DNA from 4 places in the Simplicispira sedimenti genome. Region 3 is predicted to be linked to each of the others. Evidence: predicted binding sites of a transcription regulator. Region 3 holds the regulator's gene; each other region holds the start of a gene.
The links. Region 3 encodes FNR, which switches genes on or off when oxygen is low (the NO sensors DNR and NnrR bind a similar motif). Its sites were predicted from a motif close to TTGATNNNNATCAA; they were not measured.
Positions count from the first base shown of each region.

Region 1 (4,749 bases), on a different contig from region 3:
CATGGCGTTGGCGTCGAAGCCCAGCTCGTGGTGGCGCACGATGGCGCCGATGCGCCGCACCGTGCCCTGGTCCAGCCACTGTTGCAGCGTGTGCAGCACGGATTCGGGCGTGCGGCCCAGCGCCTGTGCCCAGGCGTCGTAGGGGCGCGGCACCAGCGGCAGGCCGTCTTCGAGCAGGGCGGCGAGCGGCCGGTCGGCATCGAGCACCGGCGTGGCCTCGCGCGCGGCCGCCATGGGCGCGGGGGCGGTGCTGCCGCGCAGGTCGAAGCCCAGGTCGATGCGGTAGGCGCGCTGCATGCGCAGCTGCAGGGCGGGGAGGCCCGTAGCCTCTTCGAGCGAACGCATGGCGGCACGCACGGCGGCATCGTCCTGCCCGGTCATCACGAACCAGAGGTTGAAGTGGTGCTCGCGCTGGTAGTTGTGGTTCACGCCGGGGTGGCTGGAGACCACGGCGGCAACGGCGTCCAGGCGCTCGGGCGGAACGGCCATGGCAGCCAGCAGCGCAGCGCCGCCGGCATTGCCCGCGAACACGCCGCCGATGCGGCTCAGAGCGCCATCACTCTGCAGCCGGGCATAGCCGGCTAGGACTTCATCGGTGGTCAGTCCCTGGATGCTTGCGATGTGCGCAAAGGGCTCACGTTCGAGCGGAAAGCCACGCTGCCAAGGGTTGAGCAAGGTCAGGCGCAGGTCGGGGTGGGGGTCCATCTAGAACCCCACCCGCGCTGCGCGGGAGGTGAAGAAAATGCCGCTCGGGGAATCCACCGTCATGGTGGCCTGTGTGGCAAAGCTCTGGGTGTCGATCACGCTGACGCGGTGGTCGTCGCGCGAGCTGATCCAGACCGATTCGCCGCGCGGCGTGAACTCCATGTGCAGCACGGCCTTGCCGGGCTCCAGCGTGCGCACGATCTTCTGCGTGGTGGTGTCGATGACCTGCACGCGGTGGTAGTCGGGCACCGAGAAGTTGACCCACACCTGGCGACCGTCGGGCCGGGCCATCACGAACACGGGCTGGCCCGCCACCGGGATGCGGCCGACCTCCTGCCAGGTGTCGGTGTCCACCACCAGCACCTCGTGGCGGCCGATGGCGGGCAGGTAGGCGCGGCGCCCGGCGACGGCCCAGCCGCGCAGGTGCGGCATCTTGTAGACCGGCAGCGGCTCCTGTCCCCGGCCGTAGCCCGCGAGGATGCGGCGTACCTGGGGCTTTTCCTCCCACAGGTCCACCATGGCCAGGCCGTCCTCGCCAAACAGGCCGGCGATGTAGTGGCGGCCGTTGGGCGTGACCAGCGCGTCGTAGGGCTGGCGACCGATGTTCGGCAGCTTGGTGGTGACGGGCCGCGCGGGGTTGGACAGGTCGGTGATCCAGATGGCGTCGGCGTCAAACAGGCTGTAGGCGAAGCGGCGGCCCGGCAGATCCACCAAGCCCACCACGCGTGAGAGGCGGCCGGGTTCGAACTCGGCGGGCACGTCGGCCACCAGTTCCAGCGTGGCAGTGTCGAAGGCCTTGATGCCGCCGGGCGTGTAGTTCTGCGCCACCACCAGGCTGCCGTCGGCGCTGATGGCGCCGCCGATGGAATTGCCCGCCTGCATCACGCGGCCGACGATGCGCTGGGTCAGCAGGTCCACCTTGGTCAGCGCACCATCGCGCCCGAAGACAAAGGCATGGCGCGCATCGCGCGAGAACACCACCGAGGCATGCGAGAGGTCGCCCAGGCCCTTGACCTCGGCCAGCAGCTTGCGCTGGCTGGTGTTGACGATGGCCAGCGTGCCCGTGGAGCGCGCCACGACGACGCCCAGGTCGCCCGTGCCGACCAGGGAGGGCGCCGGGCCGGAGCTGGCACAGCCCCCGAGCAGCAGGGAGGAGGCGCCCAGCAGGGCGAGGCAGTCACGGCGTTTCATCGGGAATCCTTCTCTGGCTCGGGAAAACCAGCCATCAGTTGTTGGGCAATCCACAAGGCCTCGGCCTCGCTGAGCATGGCCTTCCAGGGGGCCATAGGGGTGCCGGGGCGGCCGCCGTAGATGGTGGAGGCCATGGAATCCAGGGGTTTGTCGGCCAGTGCCTCGCGGGTGAGCGCGGGGCCCAGGCCGCCCGTCAGGTACAGACCGTGGCAGGAGCCGCAGTCCTGGCGCACCATGCGGATCAGCTCGCGCTGGCGCGCAGCGTCCGGGGCCTGCGCATGGACTTGATGGGCGACAAGGCACAGAAGCAGCGACACGCCGCAGGACTGCAGGGTGCGAGCCAAGGATCGGGGGCGCCGAGTAGAGATCGGGAGGTTTACCATGGTGGGGATCTGTCGGCAGCAGAAGGCCGCCGACATGTGCCGATGTTCACCGCAATGGCCCCGCATGTCCTTGATGTTAGTCAAGGGCGTTATGGCGAGGGCTTTTGACAATGGGAGCACTCGACACCGCATCCCGTTATTTCCGGAGCATTGATGGATACCGCCCGCCCTCCCGCGCACGCCGCCGTTCAGCCAGACGCCCCTGCGACCCCCGCCCTTTCGCCTTCCGAATGGGGGCGGGTGACGCTGGTGGGCGCTGGCCCCGGTGACGCCGAACTGCTGACCCTCAAGGCCGCCCGCGTGCTGGCCAGCGCGCGCGTGGTGCTCTACGACAATCTGGTGTCGGAGGATGTGCTGCGCCAGATTCCCCAGGATGCCGAGCGCATCTACGTCGGCAAACAGAGCAGCAACCACACCTTGCCCCAGGAAGGCATCATCGAACTCATGGTGCGCCTGGCCAAGGCCGGTAAGTCGATCGTGCGCCTCAAGGGTGGCGATCCCTACATCTTTGGCCGTGGCGGCGAGGAGGCCGAGGCCCTGGTGGCCGAAGGCATTGCCTGCGAGACCGTGCCCGGCATCAGCGCCGCGCAAGGCGCCTCGGCCAGCACCGGCATCCCGCTCACGCACCGCGACCACACCGGCATGCTGGTGTTCGCCACCGGCCACCTGCAGGGCGAGGGCGAGGAGCGCAGCGTCGCGCTCGACTGGGCCGCGCTGGCCCGGCCGCGCCAGACGGTGGTGATCTACATGGGTGTAGGCACCCTGCCGGTGATCTGCACCAAGCTCGTCGAGCACGGCCTGCCGGGTCACACCCCGGCTGCCTTGGTCGAGCGCGCCACCCGGCCCGACCAGCGCACCATCGTCGGCACGCTCGAAACCCTGCCCGCGCTCAGCGTGAAGCATGGCGTGCACCCCCCGGCGCTCATCATGATCGGCGACACCGTGTCGCTGCAGGAGCGCATCGGCGGGCCGGCGCTGAGATAACTCCCCCTGTGTCGCTACGCGCCTTCCCCCTCGCCTGCGGGAGGGGGCGCCGCCAGCGCAGCGGGGCGGCCCTTGCGCGGTGGTCGCTGGCCTGGGCCGTGCCCGTTCATGCGCCCTGACGGAATGCAGAGCGGCAGGAATCATTCACCAGAAGCGCTCCAGCCTCGGGACGCCACCTGCGCATGGAGGAACCGAGCGAACTCCGCCGCTGCGGGTGCCAGCGAGGCGCTGGCGCGCTGGTAGACCTGGAACTTGCGCCGCAGCTCGGGGCCCAGCAGCGGGCGCATCCGTAACTGGTAGAGCTTCACCAGCGAGTCCGCGTAGGGCAGGCAGGTCGTGATGCCCTGGCCGGCGTGCACCAGGCTCAGCGCCGTGGACATGAAGGCCACCTCGTGGCTGGGGCGCAGTGTCAGGTCGCGCAGCGCACCGTGCAGGTCGTGCGTGAGCAGCTCGGTGAATTGCCCCTGCAGGGCAATGAAGGGGTGCTGCACCACATCGTTCCAGCCAATGCGCGGCAACGGTTCCAGTGCATGGCCCGGCGGGAAGACCACCATGAAGGGCAGCTCGAACAGCGCTTGTGCGGCGATGTCCGCGCCCGTCGGGCGCTCGGGCCCCACGCCATAATCCACCTCGCCGCTGGCCACGCGCGCCAGCACGCTGTCCACCTCGCAGTCGGCCAGCCGCACCTGCACGTCTGGATGGGCCTGGTTGAACGCGGCGATCACGTCGGGCAGCAACGTGCAGGCCATCAGCTGCGGCGCGGCGATGCGCACCACGCCCTTCTTCAGCGCCTTGAGGTCGTCGATGCCGTGCAGCACGCCTTCGAGGTCCTGCAGGATCTTGTCCACCAGCGGATAGAAGCCGCGCCCCGCTTCCGTCAGCCCGATGCGCCGCGTGCTGCGCTCGACCAGGCGCACGCCCAGCGCCTGCTCCAGTTCCTTGATCTGCCCGCTCAGCGCCGATTGCGTCACATGCAGCGAGGCGGCGGCCTGGGTGAAGCTGCCGGTGCGCACCAGCGCCACCAGGGCGCGCAACTGCCGCAGGGTCACATTCATATGAAAAACTGATAAATGAATTAATAAATACCGTTTGAATGATAGATCGAAAGGCCGTGTAATGGCGTCCAAGGTGCCATGAACGGCACAGGAGACACCGCCATGCAGATCCAGAATATTCACCACGTGGCCTACCGCTGCAAGGACGCCAAGCAGACGGTGGAGTGGTACGGCAAGTACCTGAACATGGGCTTCGTGCTCGCCATCGCCGAGGACAGCGTGCCCTCCACCGGCGAGCCCGACCCGTACATGCACATCTTCCTGGACGCGGGCCACGGCAACATCCTGGCCTTCTTCGAGCTGCCGGGCCAGCCGCCCATGGACCGCGACCGCAACACCCCCGTCTGGACGCAGCACCTGGCGTTGCAGGTGGACACCATGGAGGAACTGCTCGCCGCCAAGGCGCGCCTGCAGGCCGACGGCATCGAGGT
Region 1 covers NZ_JAKVIJ010000003.1:137,245-141,993, forward strand. The annotation lists gene ahbB (siroheme decarboxylase subunit beta) at 1-705, opposite strand, end outside; gene MJ602_RS04865 (cytochrome D1 domain-containing protein) at 706-1,896, opposite strand; gene MJ602_RS04870 (c-type cytochrome) at 1,893-2,240, opposite strand; gene cobA (uroporphyrinogen-III C-methyltransferase) at 2,433-3,263, shown strand; gene MJ602_RS04880 (LysR family transcriptional regulator) at 3,404-4,318, opposite strand; gene MJ602_RS04885 (VOC family protein) at 4,421-4,749, shown strand, end outside.
Region 1: the regulator FNR is predicted to act here: its motif matches at 2,350-2,363, upstream of cobA (uroporphyrinogen-III C-methyltransferase).

Region 2 (4,749 bases), on a different contig from region 3:
CCCGGCACCGAGGCGCGGCCCCAGCCGCGCTCATGGTCGGGGCCGAGGTTGCGGTCGCGCGGCTGCTGCGTGTGGCAGTACACGCAGCCGTTGGCGATGTAGACCTCGCGCCCGCGCAGTTGCGCGCTGGTGTACGGCTTGAGGCCTTCGGGCGGCGCGATGTCGCGCACCTCCATGTAGGGCAGCACCACCAGCGCGGCCGTGGCCACGGCCAGTGACACCATGGCGCCTGCGGCCAGTTTGACTTCATTTTCCATGAGCGATCTCCAGTGCCTGGGGGGATGCCGGGGCGAACAGGGCCGCGCCCGTGCGCTGCGGGCCAAAGCGCAGCGCCATGGCCAGGAAGTGGCCGGCGAAGACGAGGTGGCTGGCCACCATGAGCGCGCCGCCCACGCTGCGCCACTGCAGGTAGGGGATGGTGAGCGTGACCGACTCCATGAAGGGCCGCGAGGCATCGAGCATGGCCAGGCCCTGCAGCCAGCCGCCGATGGAGAGGCCCACGAAATAGATCAGGATGCCGACGGCCGCGAGCCAGAACTGCAGCGAGATGAGGCGCGGGTACGGCCACTCCCAGTGCAGCACGCGCGGCAGCATGAAGTAGATGGCGCCGAACAGCACCATGGTGACGAAAGCATAGGCCCCCAGGTGCGCATGTGCCACCGTGAAGTGCGTGAAGTGCGCCACCTGGTTGACGCTGCGCAGCGCCTCCAGCGAGCCCTGCACCGACGAGAGCATGTACATCAGCCCGCCGAACATCATGAAGCGCAGCGTGGGCGAGTGCAGCGCCAGGTGCATGCGCCCTTGCATGGTGCCCGCCATGTTGATGGTGAAGGCCGCCACGGGGATGATCATCATCATGCTCTGCACGATGGACAGCGTGCTCAGCCAGCCCGGAATCGGCCCGCCGATCAGATGGTGCCCGCCCACCTGGCCGTAGAAGAAGGCCAGCGTCCAGAAGCCCAGGATGGACAGGTTGTACGAGCGCACCGGCCGGCCGATGATCTTGGGCAGGAAGTAGTAGATCGCCCCCACGCTGATGGGCGTGAACCACAGGCCCAGCACGTTGTGGCCGTACCACCAGTTGGTGGTGGCCTGCTGTACGCCGGTGTGCACGCCGGGCAGCTTGGCCACGAGGAACAGCAGCGTGATCCACAAGAGCGCCGCCACGAGGTACCAGACGCTGACGTACAACGACTCCACCTGGCGGTTGACCAGCGTGTACAGCACCGGCCCGATGATGCAGACGAAGCCCACGACGATGAACAGGCCGATCTGCCACGGTATCTCCAGGTACTCCATGCCGTCGTTCCAGCCCGCGCCGATGGCGCCGATAGCGCTGGCGATGGCGATGTTGATGAACGCGCCGCCCAGCATCACCCAGGGCGCGCCGAACAGCCGCGTGCGCAGCAGGCGCGGCAGCAGCCAGACGATGAGACCCAGCGCGGCGTTGGTGATCCAGCCGTAGAGCACCGCCGTGAGGTGCATGGTGCGCACGCGGCCGAAGGTCTGCCAAGCCTCGCCCACCAGCCAGTCGGGCATGTGCAGCTTGAGCGAGGCCGTGAGCCCCGCCACCGAGCCCAGCACCAGCCAGAGGATGGCGAAGGCGATGAACATGAACACGGGGAAGGCGCTGGAGCGGTCGGCCTCGATGCGCTGCGCCAGCTCGCGCGGGTCGGCGGCGTGGGCAGCATCGCCCGGCTCGGCGGCCGCCGCCTGCAGGTGCGCGCGGCCGGCCTCGTGCAGCGCGGGGTCGTCGGCCTGGCCGATCTCGCCGCGCGCGAAGATGACCGACGCCGCCCGGGGGTTCTCGACCAGCAGCCCCTTGCGCATCGACCAGATGAAGACAAACAGCCCCATGATCGACAGCAGGAAGGCGCCCAGCAGGCTCAGGATGGCACTGTCCATCGGTGGGTTTCCTTTCTTGTTTTCCGGCACGCGCGAGACGCGCCATCTTTTTTGATGCAGTGCAAATGACCGCACAGCGATCCGTGCTAAGCACGGCTGCGGCGGATTCTAAAATTCATCGCAAATGTATGTTTTTTTTCTCTGCGCAAGCCCCTGCCAGGGGTGGTGTTACCAAGGGTATTTGAAGCCAAAATGGGCTCTGGCGCCCGTCCGCAAAGCGCAGTCAGCTATATTTTCGATAGCGAACAAAGACTGGTTCAGGCCGGCGGCAGCGCCTGCAGGCGCGCATCGCAGCCCACGCCCGCGGCAATCCAGCGCCGCGCCAGCGCCTTCTGCCAGCGCACGACCCAGGGCCGCGTCCAGCCTGTCACCGCGCCCGGGTCGGCCACCATGCCGCAGAGGTAGCGCCCGTCCGCCGCGCTCCAGCGCAGCGCCACGCAGGCGCCCGTGCGGCGGCGCGAGACCAGCATGCCCAGCGGGCACGGCTCGGCCAGGCAGCACAAGCCGCAGCCGTTGCAGGGCGCGCCCTCAAGGGGCTTGGGCGGGGCCTCCGGGTGCCAGTGCACCACCTGCCAGCCGGGAGGCAGGGGTGCCTTCGGCGCGCCGGGCTCTGTCATCGCGCCAGCACCGGCGCCAGCGCCACCCCGGTGTGCGTGCCCAGGCGCACCACCTCCTCGGGCGGGGCGGCGGCGACGATGCGGCCGCCGCCCGCGCCGCCCTCCGGGCCGAGGTCGATGATCCAGTCGGCCTCGGCGATGACGTCGAGGTCGTGCTCGATGACGACCACGCTGTGCCCGCCGTCCACCAGGCGGTGCAGCACGCGGATGAGCTTGTGCACGTCGGACATGTGCAGGCCCACGGTGGGCTCGTCGAGCACGTAGAGCGTGTGCGGCGCCCTCTGGCCGCGCCGGCCCACCTCGTCGCGCACCTTGGTCAGCTCGGTCACGAGCTTGATGCGCTGCGCCTCGCCGCCGCTCAGCGTGGGGCTGGGCTGGCCCAGCGTGAGGTAGCCCAGGCCCACGTCCTTGAGCAGTTGCAGCGGGTGGGCGATGCTGGGCATGCTGGCGAAGAAGTCAACGGCCTCGTCCACCTCCATCTGCAGCACGTCGCCAATGCTCTTGCCGCGCCAGGTGACGGCCAGCGTCTCGGGGTTGAAGCGCGCGCCGTGGCAGGCCTCGCAGGGCACCTTCACATCGGGCAGGAAGGCCATGCCGATGGTGCGCACGCCCTGCCCTTCGCACACGGGGCAGCGGCCCTCGCCGGTGTTGAAGCTGAAACGCCCGGCCGCGTAGCCGCGCGCCTTGGCCTCCAGCGTTTCGGCGAACAGCTTGCGCACGGTGTCCCAGAAGCCGATGTAGGTGGCCGGGCAAGAGCGCGGCGTCTTGCCGATGGGCGTCTGGTCCACTTCGAGCACGCGGTCGATGGTTTCGAAGTCCTGCAGGCCGGTGCAGCCGATGAGCGCGGGCGCGTTGCCCGCGTCCATGGCGTCGCGCCCTGCCTTGGTACTGCGCTGCTGCACCCAGGCGGCCACGTTGGTGAGCAGCACGTCGCGCGCCAGCGTGGACTTGCCCGAGCCGCTCACGCCCGTGACCGCCACCAGCCGCTGCAGCGGCACGCGCGCGGTGACGTTTTGCAGGTTGTGCAGCTGCGCGCCGTGCACGGTGAGCCAGCGCAGGGGTTCATCTTTTGAAGAATTTTGGCCTGTAGCGCTCGTGGATACAGCGCCATCAGCTACCGTTTCCATAGCATCCTGCGCCATGGCACGGCGCGCCTGCAGCGGGTGGCGCATGGCGTGCAGCAGGTAGCGGCCGGTCTGCGAATCCTCGGCCCCGGTCAGATCGGCCACGCCGCCCTGCGCCACCAGGCGCCCGCCGCGCTTGCCCGCGCTGGGGCCGATGTCGATGAGGTGGTCGGCCGCGCGGATGGTGTCCTCGTCGTGCTCCACCACCACCAGGGTGTTGCCCTTGCCGCTGAGCTGGCGCAGCGCGCGCAGCAAAATTTGGTTGTCGCGCGCGTGCAGGCCGATGGTGGGCTCGTCGAGCACGTAGCACACGCCCTGCAGGTTGCTGCCGAGCTGCGCCGCCAGGCGGATGCGCTGCGCCTCGCCGCCCGACAGCGTGGGCGCGCCCCGGTCGAGCGTGAGGTAGCCCAGGCCCACTTCTTCGAGGAATTCGAGCCGGCTGCGGATCTCGGGGATCAGGTCGCGCGCGATCTCGGCCTCACGCCCGTGCAGCGCCACGGTGTCCACCCACGCGCGGATGTCGCTGACCGACAGGCGCGCGATGTCGGTGATGGACCAGCCCGCGTGGCCCGTGGCCGCGTTGGCGCCAAAGCGCACGGCGCGCGCCGTAGCGTTGAGGCGCGTTCCCTGGCAGCTGGGGCAGGCGGTGTCCTGCAGGTCTTCCACCTCGGGCTCGGCGAAGGTCTGTTCGCGGCCCTTCTGGTCGTCGGCGAGCACCGAGTCGTCGAACACCTTGCGCTGCTCCTTGGTCAGCTTCACGCCCGTGCCCACGCAGTCGGGGCACCAGCCGTGCTTGCTGTTGTAGGAGAACAGGCGCGGGTCCAGCTCGGCATAACTGGTGCTGCACACCGGGCAGGCGCGCTTGGCCGAGAACACCTGCAGCCGCCCGATGCCCGCCGTGGACTGGCCCGCCGCCAGCGCCTCGCGCAGGCCATCGAGGTGGCTCAGCACATGCACCACGCCCTTGCCATGTGTGAGCGCCTGGGCCAGGCCCTCGCGCAGTGCCGCTTCGTTCTCGGGCGCCACATCCAGGCTCAGCACGGGCAGCTCAATGGTGTGCTCCTTGAAGCGGTCGATGCGCGGGAAGCCCGAGGTGGGCAGGA
Region 2 covers NZ_JAKVIJ010000009.1:48,926-53,674, reverse strand. The annotation lists gene MJ602_RS11055 (cbb3-type cytochrome c oxidase subunit II) at 1-257, opposite strand, end outside; gene MJ602_RS11050 (cbb3-type cytochrome c oxidase subunit I) at 247-1,905, opposite strand; gene MJ602_RS11045 (hypothetical protein) at 2,163-2,522, opposite strand; gene uvrA (excinuclease ABC subunit UvrA) at 2,519-4,749, opposite strand, start outside.
Region 2: the regulator FNR is predicted to act here: its motif matches at 1,957-1,970, upstream of MJ602_RS11050 (cbb3-type cytochrome c oxidase subunit I).

Region 3 (4,749 bases):
CCTGAGCTGCTCATCGATTTGCGCGAGATCCGGAGCGGGGGTGGTGTGGCCCTTGCCATTGAGCGCAGCACCAATGCTTGGCTGCACGCCCGGTTTTTTTACCGGCGCATGCACCTCTTCCATTGCATCAGAATCACTCAGCGATGGAATGCAACGGACCTTGTCCAACCCGAGTTCACGCAGGATTTCGAGTTGAGAATCCGAAGCAATGCGAAACCGATTGACCGGAAATGGATGGCTGAGCCAGCCCAGATCGAGCACGATGTACATGCCGATGCGCAGTTGGTGGATGTCCACCAGGATGGAGGGCTCTTCTTCCATTGCAGGAATGCTGCGTTTCAGTGATCACAGGATAGTCGCTTTGCATTATCAAGCGCTTGTTCCCACCGTTTCAGCTTGGCAGACCAATTGCTGCAATATAGCAACATTTGTATCTAATCGCAGATCAGTGATGGGCGATAGATCAAATCGTGCCACAGGGCCCAAACCGCCACGCCGCTGAGCAGTAATCCGGCCAGTCGCGTGCCCCAATCGGTTCGCCAGGCATTGACGCGGACGCGCACCTGCAACCAAAGCCAGGGGGCCAGCAACAACCATAACCCGCTACCCAGAGCGAAAAAGGCCATCGCCAACGCACCTTGCAGTGCGCCCCCCGTCAATGCGGCGACCAGCAATGCCGAATACAGCAAGCCACATGGCATCAATGACCAGAGCATGCCTGCCATGAACACACCTGTGTGTGACTGAACGAGTGGTTGAACCCGCCGCCACACCGAGCGCCCTGCACGCTCCACCCAGACAGGCTGACGCGCCTGGAGCAACAGCAAGACGCCCCATGCCAGCACGGCCACATGAAAAAAAGTCCATACGGGACGCAGCGCAGACGCCTGCTGTGTCAGCCATGCCAGACTCTGCATGGCCACAGCAGCCAGCGCGCCCACCAAGCTGTATCCGAGGATGCGCCCTGCATGGTAGGCGGACAACCTGCGCCAAGGCACGGCACGGTTCGCCCAATGGACGGGTTGTTCAGCCTCTTGGGCGCCCCCCCCGCCGCCCGACACCACCGCGCTGCAAGGGGCGGCACACATGACAAGGCAGTGCGACCCACCCGCAAGCCCCATGATGAGTGCGGTCCAGGCCAGTGAGGAAAGCATGCAGGTGGCGTATTCCGCGAGGAAAGTTAGATGATCCGCGAAAACCGTGCGCGGTTCTTGTCGGCCTGCAGATACCTGTCAAACACCATGGCAATGGCACGCACGAAGTACCAACCCATGGCCGTGACCTCCAAGCCCTCGTTGCTGACCATAACAAGGCCCTGCTGCTCCAGTTCCTTGAGCTGCTCCAGCTCCGACGCAAAATAGTCCCGCACATTGATCAGCCAGGCCTGCTCCAGCGGCTCAAACAGCAGTTCGCCCTGGCACATGATGGCCATGATGACGGCGCGGCGCACCAGATCATCGCGCGTGAGCGCCAGACCACGCACCACAGGCAGACGACCCTGGTTGAGCAGGTCGTAATAGTCTTCCAGTGTCTTGGCATTCTGACTGTAGGTAGCACCCACACGGCCGATGGCGGATACGCCCAGACCGATCAGGTCGCAGTCCGGCTGCGTGCTGTAACCCTGGAAGTTGCGATGCAGCCTTCCCTGGCGCTTGGCCACGGCCAGCGCGTCCTCGGGCAGTGCAAAGTGGTCCATGCCCACATACACATAGCCCGCGGTGCTGAAGGCTTCGAGCGAGCGTGCCAGCATGGACACCTTGGACGACGCCATGGGCAGGTCAGCCCACACGATGCGCCGCTGCGCCTTGAAGCGCTCGGGCAGGTGGGCATAGGCATAGAGGGCGATGCGGTCAGGCCGCAATTCGGCCACCTGGGCCAATGTGCGGTCAAAGGACTCCGGCGTCTGCTTGGGCAGACCGTAAATCAGATCCACATTGACGGAGTCGAAGCCGATGCTGCGCGCAGACTCCACCAAGGAAAACACCTGTTCTGCTGGCTGGATGCGGTGCACGGCCTTCTGCACCTCGGGATCAAAGTCCTGTACGCCAAAGCTCAGACGGTTGAATCCGAGTTCCGCCAGCAGCGCCAGGCGATCCGCATCCACGGTACGGGGATCGACCTCAATCGAGTACTCCCCCCCCGGCACCAGCGTGAAGCTGCTGCGCAGCATCCCCATCAGGTCACGCAGGCCTGCATCGGATAGAAAGGTCGGCGTCCCTCCGCCAAAATGAATCTGGCTGACCATCTGGCCCACACCGCAATGGGCGGTATGGAGATCGATCTCGCGCTGGAGGTAGCGCAGGTACACATCGGCACGGTCGTGGTGCTTGGTGATGATCTTGTTGCAAGCACAGTAGTAGCACAGCGATTCACAGAACGGAATGTGCACATAGATCGACAGCGGCAACGCCTTGCCCACCGGACTTTGGCGGCGCTGCCCAAGGGCAAGCACGTAGTCCTGCTCTCCAAACGCATCCACGAAGCGATCGGCAGTGGGGTAAGAGGTGTAGCGCGGACCGGAAACGTCGTAGCGGGTCAGCAGTTCGGGGGTGACAATTGTCATTGTTATTCCTGGCTAGCGTGCTTAATGTGCACCAGATTGCCCTTGCGACCCTTGATTCCCGTCAAGCATCCGACATCCGAGTGCAGGATTGGATCATCACCAAGCGGATAGGTCATAATTTGACCTATGTCACACCCCGCCCGCATACCCATCGTCCGTTCGTTACCTGATTCCGAAACGGAAGGATCGGCATGCGAGGATTCACAGACACCCCTGCATATGACACCGCAGACCATCAAGGTTGCCTGCTCCAATTGCAATCTGCGTGAGCTTTGCATGCCGCTGGCTCTCTCCGATGAGCAACTGCGACGTATTGACGACGTGGTGGCCGTGCGTCGGAAAATCAAGCGCGGCAGCACCTTGTTCCGCAACGGTGAAGCCTTCACCTCGCTGTTTGCCATACGCACGGGGTTCTTCAAGACCTGTGTCGCGACTGAAGATGGGCGCGACCAGGTCACCGGCTTCCAGATGGCTGGCGAGATCATTGGTCTGGACGGCATCGTCAACGACCACCATACCTGCGACGCCGTGGCACTGGAAGATGCCGAAGTGTGCGTCATGCCCTTCGAGCGCATCGAAGAACTCTCCCGCGAGGTGAATGCGCTGCAGCACCATGTGCACAAAATCATGAGCCGCGAAATTGTGCGTGAGCACGGGGTGATGTTGCTCCTGGGCAGCATGCGGGCAGAGGAACGGTTGGCGGCTTTCTTGCTCAACTTGGTGCAGCGACTGCATGCACGCGGATTCTCGCAATCCGAGCTGATTTTGCGCATGACCCGAGAGGAAATCGGAAGCTATCTCGGCCTCAAGCTGGAGACGGTGAGCCGCACCTTCTCCAAGTTCGTGGACGACGGCATTGTGGAAGTGAAGCAGCGTCACGTGCGGATACTGAGTCCCGAGGCACTGCATCGCATCGTCAACAACCAGGCTGCCTGCCACTGAACCCCTTGCGCCGCGGCAGACTTACCCCACAGGACGCCGCTGCGAACGCGCCACACCGCAGACTTTGCCGCCAGACCTTGGCGCCAGAGCTTGGCGCCACAGCAACAAGCCGAAGCAAAAAAACATCCCGCTCGCTTGGAAAGCCGTTTTTTTGCCGTTAGCATCGACCTGCCAGTGGACATGCAGGTTTTCGCTGGCGCTATTGACCAATCCCCATAAGGAAAATCCGAAAATGGCAACTGCTAAGAAAGCCCCGGCCAAGAGCGCCGCAGCCAAGACCGCTGCTCCCGCCAAGAAGCGCACCCCCAACGCAGCATTCATGAAGGCGCTCACCCCCAGCCCTGCGCTGGCCGCCGTGGTGGGTGCCAGCCCGCTGCCTCGCACCGAGATCATCAGCAAGCTGTGGGTTTACATCAAGGCCCAGAAGCTGCAGGACAGCGCCAACAAGCGCATGATCAACGCCGACGCCAAGCTCAAGCCCATTTTCGGCAAGGATCAGGTGTCCATGTTTGAAATGGCGGGCCTGATTGGCAAGCACGTCCAGTAAGGACGGCCCCTCCGAGAAGAAGCCGGCTCTGTCGGCTTTTTTGTTGGCCACAAGCAACAATATGCCCCTTGAGCCGCATCAATTTGAATGCTAACCAATCTCGTTTGGCTTAACATTCTCTTGCGAGTTCCTGCATAGCCAAACCTCCGCGCCAGCCATTGCCCTCTCGCCTCTTTCACTGCATGCGTTCAATCGCCTGCAGCCATGTGCATTGCTCTTACCCATGGAGGCCCGATTGGCATACCCCCCCGTGCAGCGCAACCCGAGCGCGCAGCAGTTTTCTCTCACACCCCCCTCGCCACTGCGATTGCTGCCGCTGGCCATTCTGATGCTGGCGGCGTCCCTGGACGTGCAAGCCCAATCCGCCGACGCAGACCGCAGCCTGGCCCCGGTCACGGTGCGTGAACGCGCCGAGGCCGCCGAAGGCAAAGACAGTGTGCGCGCCACCGAGACCACCATCGGCAAGGGCAAGCAGCAGTTGCGCGACATCCCGCAGTCGGTCACCGTGGTGACCGAACGCCTGATCGATGATCGCAACCTCGACACCGTCAAGGAAGCACTGAAAAACACCGCAGGCATCACCTTCCTGGCAGCGGAAGGCGGCGAAGAAGACATTCGCCTGCGCGGCTTTGCCCTGCAAAGCACGGGCGACATGTTCATCGACGGCATGCGCGACCCAGCGTTCTACGAGCGCGAT
Region 3 covers NZ_JAKVIJ010000004.1:35,740-40,488, forward strand. The annotation lists gene MJ602_RS05745 (cyclic di-GMP phosphodiesterase) at 1-321, opposite strand, end outside; gene MJ602_RS05750 (sulfite exporter TauE/SafE family protein) at 435-1,154, opposite strand; gene hemN (oxygen-independent coproporphyrinogen III oxidase) at 1,181-2,563, opposite strand; gene fnr (fumarate/nitrate reduction transcriptional regulator Fnr) at 2,783-3,505, shown strand; gene MJ602_RS05765 (SWIB/MDM2 domain-containing protein) at 3,738-4,052, shown strand; gene MJ602_RS05770 (TonB-dependent receptor) at 4,381-4,749, shown strand, end outside.

Region 4 (4,749 bases), on a different contig from region 3:
CCTTGATGGCCGCCACCTGGGCACGTACCTGCGCCGCAGGCAGGGCATCGCCCTGGTCCAGCATCCAGGCAGTTTGCAGCACCAGCAGGCGGGCCTGGTCGATGGCGATGCGCGCTTGCGCCAGCCAGTCCTGCACGTTGGACTGCTCGCTCAGGTATTTGCCAAAGGTGCGCCGCTCCAAGGTGCGCTCAGCCGCCAGTTGCAGGGCCAGTTCACACTGGCCAATGCTGCGCATGCAGTGGTGCACGCGCCCCGGTCCCAGCCGGGCCTGGGCCATGGCAAAGCCTGCGCCCCAGTCGCCCAGCAGGTGGCTGGCGGGCACACGCACCTGGTGCAGCAGGATCTCGCAGTGCCCTTCGGGCGTGTGCTGGTGCAGTACGCTGATGTTGCGCAGCACCTGCACGCCGGGGGCATCCAGCGGCACCAGAACCATGCTGTGCTGGTGGTGAGAGTCCGGCATGGGCTCGCCGCTGCCCTCGTCATCGGCATTGCGGCACAGCACGATCAGCAGCCGACAATGCGGGTGCGCCGCGCCTGTGATGAACCATTTGCGCCCCTGCACCACCAGCGTGTCGCCCTCGCGCCGCACGGTGGTCTGCAGGTTGGTGGGGTCGGACGAGGCCACGTCGGGCTCTGACATCGCAAAGGCCGAGCGGGTGTGGCCCTGCAGCAGCGGCTCCAGCCATTGCTGGCGCTGTGCCGGGCTGGCAAAACGGTGCAGCAGCTCCATGTTGCCGGTGTCGGGCGCGCTGCAGTTGAACACCTCGGCCGCCCAGGGCAGGCGGCCCATGGATTCGGCCAGCGGTGCATATTCCAGGTGCGACAGGCGCGTGCCTGGTTCGTCATCGCGCAGGCCGGGCAGGAACAGGTTCCACAGGCCCTCCTCGCGCGCCAGGGCCTTGAGGTCTTCCATGAAGGGCGGCGGATACGCACCCTCCTGCACCGCGCGGTGCCAGGCCGGGTTGTGGGGCAGCAGGTAGCGCTCGACAAAGGCATCCATGCGCTCGCGCAGCGCCTGGGCCCGGGCAGAAGGGGCAAAGTCCATGGCGCATTCTGAAAGAAGGCGCCCGCACTGTCACAACGCAGGTGACAGGGATCGTCTCCCTGTCACGCCTTGCGTGGCACGGTCAGTCCCCACAGCAGGGCCAGCAGCAGGGCCGAGCCGGTGTTGTGCGTCAGCACCAGGGCCAGCGGCAGCTCCCAGGCGACCAGAGCCAGGCCCAGGAAGCCCAGGGCAGCAGGCAGACCGATCAGCCAAGCGGCGGTACCGCGCTGTCCCAGCCGCCAGGCTCGCCAGGCCGTCAGCCACAGCACGACCGTCAGCAGCACGGCGCCAGCGCTGTGCAGCAGGTGCACCCAGGCGCCTTCGGGGCGGGTGGGCAGCGCCATGGCCGGCGGGAGCGCCCAAGGGTTCAGGGCCTCCCAGGAGGCAGCGCTCAGATCGCAACTGCCCCACGCAGGGCAGCTCAAGCCCGCATGGGCGGCACTCACCTGGCCGCCCAAGGCGACCTGCACCAGCAGCAGCAGCCCCGCCGCCCAGGCCCAGCGCGCCAGTGGCGCACGCTCTACGCCGTGGTCCATCGGTGCTGCCGCGACGCCCGCGAGGCGCACGCTCAGGGCAAACATGGCAAAGCCGCCCAACAGGTTGCCCAGCGTCACGGCAGGCAGTTGTGATTGGGCGGTCCAGCGCCCCAGCACGGCCAAAAACAGCGCCAGCGCCAGCAGCCCGAGGGTAAGACGCCCTTCGGGCCACAGGACCGGCCGTGAGGCCAGTGCCGTCATCAGCATCACCAGAACAAGCAGCAGGGCGGCCGATGCAATCACCCGGTGGGCCAGCCGCGCTGCGGCCTCGGCCCCCGATGGCTGATTGACAGCAGGGCCTGCTGCGGAGTCCTGCTGTGCCTGGGCATAGCACTGCGGCCAGGGATCGCAGTCCAGACCGTACTTGCTCAGACGCAAAAAGGCGCTGAGGCTGGTGATGGCCAGCACCATGACCGCGCACACCCAGGCCATGCGCTGCAACAGCAGGCGACGGCGTGCAAGCGGTGGAGGGGGTAGGCTCATATCAATGGTGCTCATAGGGTTATTGGGGATATGTGGTGAAAAAGTCACGCGTGATGCGCTTTGCCGATCGAAAACCGTCAGGACACCGAAAGCCAGCGTAAATGTACATTTCAAGTGTATGAAACACACTTGCGGTCAGATTTTTCGTCTTGTTACAGACGCGCCTACGGTTTACCATGCCCCAAGTATTGATTCAGATCATGTTTAGACCGACAGTTAAGGTCAAGAATGTAAGCCGCTGAAAAGCTTACCAAGGAGAAGTGACCATGAACCACCATGACGATGAGAACGAAAAAGTTCCGTTCATGCAACAGTTGCTGGACAACCCATTCCTGCTTCTGTTCCTGGGCGTGATGATTCCAATGATTGTCTACAACCTTTGGGGTGTCATAGACATCCTGACCATCCCAGCCGCTAAGTAAAAGGAACGCAGCCATGAGCGCAATTCTTCCCCCCTCAGAGCGGTTGTGGTGGAAACACCCCCTGGATCGCCTCGAAGCCGTATGGATCGGCATCGCATTCGTCTGGTGCATGGTCATGTTCTTCATGATGGTGTTCTGGCACATCTACGGTAAGCAAAACCTCTCTACCGAGACCTACAAGACCACGCCCGACAAGTTCTCCGCGGCCACCCAGGCCATGGTGGACAAGTACACCGTTCGCACGGAAACCGAACAGAACATTCCCGTGGTGGCCCCGCCCGAAGGCACCGACGTGTACATGATCGCGCGCCTGTGGAACTTCTGGCCCATCCTGGAACTGGAAAAGGGCAAGACCTACAAGCTGCACCTGACCTCCATGGACTACAACCATGGCTTCTCTCTGCAGCCGACCAACATCAACATCCAAGTGGTGCCGGGTTACGAGCACGTGATCAAGGTCACGCCGAACGAGTCGGGCACCTTCGCCATCGTGTGCAACGAGTATTGCGGCATTGGCCACCACGAGATGGTGGGTCGTATGTACGTGAAGTAATGCGAGGACAGCCATGACCGTACAAACCACTTACCGTACCTGCCCGCGCTCGGGCCTGCAGTTTGAAAAGCAGGCCGAGGCGCTCATGAAAATCAACGCCGTCACCGCCGTGGTGGCACTGCTCGTCGGGGGCCTGCTGGCCATCGGCGTGGTGCTGACCCGCTGGCCCGCGGTGCACTGGCTGGCAGCCGACACCTTCTACATGGTGCTCACGGCCCACGGCATCGACATGCTGATCTTCTGGATCATCTTCTTCGAAGTCGCCGTTCTGTACTTTGCCTCATCCACCCTCTTGCGATGCCGATTGGCGACACCCAAGATTGCATGGGCCGCCTACGCGCTCATGCTGATTGGTGCCATCGTGAACAACGTGTCGGTGTTCCAGGGCAGTTCCAGCGTGATGATGACCTCCTATGTGCCCATGATGGCGCACTGGTCGTTCTATCTCGGCCTGATCCTGTTCGCCGTGGGTGCGCTGATCGCCTGCTTCGTGTTCTTCGGCACGCTGGTCGTCGCAAAGCGCGAAAAGACCTACCAAGGCTCGGTGCCGCTGGTGACCTTTGGCGCCATCACGGCAGCCATCATCGCCGTGTTCACCATCAGCTCGGGCGCGATCATCCTGATCCCGACCTTCCTGATGTCCATCGGCCTGATCAATGAAGTCGATCCCCTGATCTACCGCACCATCTGGTGGGCCTTCGGTCACTCGTCGCAGCAGATCAACGTGGCCGCCCACATCTCGATCTGGTACGCCGTGGCCGCCATCGCCTTTGGCGCCAAGCCCATGTCCGAGCGCGTCAGCCGTGGCGCCTTCCTGCTGTACATCCTGTTCCTGCAACTCGCCAGTGCCCACCACCTGCTTGCTGACCCCGGCATCAGTACCGAGTGGAAAGTGGTGAACACCAGCTACTTCATGTACTTTGCTGTGCTGGCATCCATGATCCACGCCCTGTCCATCCCTGGCGCCATGGAAGTGGCCCAGCGTGCGCGCGGCTACAACAAGGGTCTGTTTGAGTGGCTGCGCAAGGCGCCCTGGGGCAACCCGACCTTCTCCGGTGTGTTCATTGCGCTGGTGGGCTTCGGCTTCCTGGGCGGTATCACCGGCGTGATGATGGGTACCGAGCAGCTCAACCTGCTGATCCACAACACCATCTACGTGCCCGGCCACTTCCACGCCACCGTGGTGATCGGTACCACGCTGACCTTCATGGCATTGACCTACTTCCTGATTCCCGTGCTGTTCCAGCGCGAGATGATTGCCCCTGGTCTGGCCAAGATCCAGCCGTACCTGTTCGGCTTCTCGATGTACTTCTTCTGCCTCGTGATGATGGGCGCTGGTACCCTGGGCGTCTCCCGTCGCCACTGGGACATGGCTTTCAGCGGCCACGCCCTGGCCTATGAATGGCCCGGCGCTGCCTACCTGATGATGGGTCTGGTCGGTATCAGCGGTATCGTTGCCATCGCTGGCGGCGCCATCTTTGTGTACGTGACCGTGATGTCCGTGTTCTTCGGCAAGAAGCTCGACGCCGGTGTGGTGAGCCCCAAGTTCACCCCGCTGATGCCTGCCGCCCCCACCGCCGCTGCCCAGACCTATGGTTCGGCTGGTTTCGTGGCGCCTGGCACCTTCGTGCTGGCCATGTTCTTCCTGGTTACCTTCGTGTTGTACTACTTCGTCAACTGGAAGTACCTCGGCCAGTTGTGGGGTCTGAG
Region 4 covers NZ_JAKVIJ010000001.1:278,267-283,015, reverse strand. The annotation lists gene MJ602_RS01285 (acyl-CoA dehydrogenase family protein) at 1-1,045, opposite strand, end outside; gene MJ602_RS01280 (COX15/CtaA family protein) at 1,108-2,079, opposite strand; gene MJ602_RS01275 (hypothetical protein) at 2,331-2,486, shown strand; gene MJ602_RS01270 (cupredoxin domain-containing protein) at 2,500-3,039, shown strand; gene MJ602_RS01265 (cbb3-type cytochrome c oxidase subunit I) at 3,053-4,749, shown strand, end outside.
Region 4: the regulator FNR is predicted to act here: its motif matches at 2,253-2,266, upstream of MJ602_RS01280 (COX15/CtaA family protein).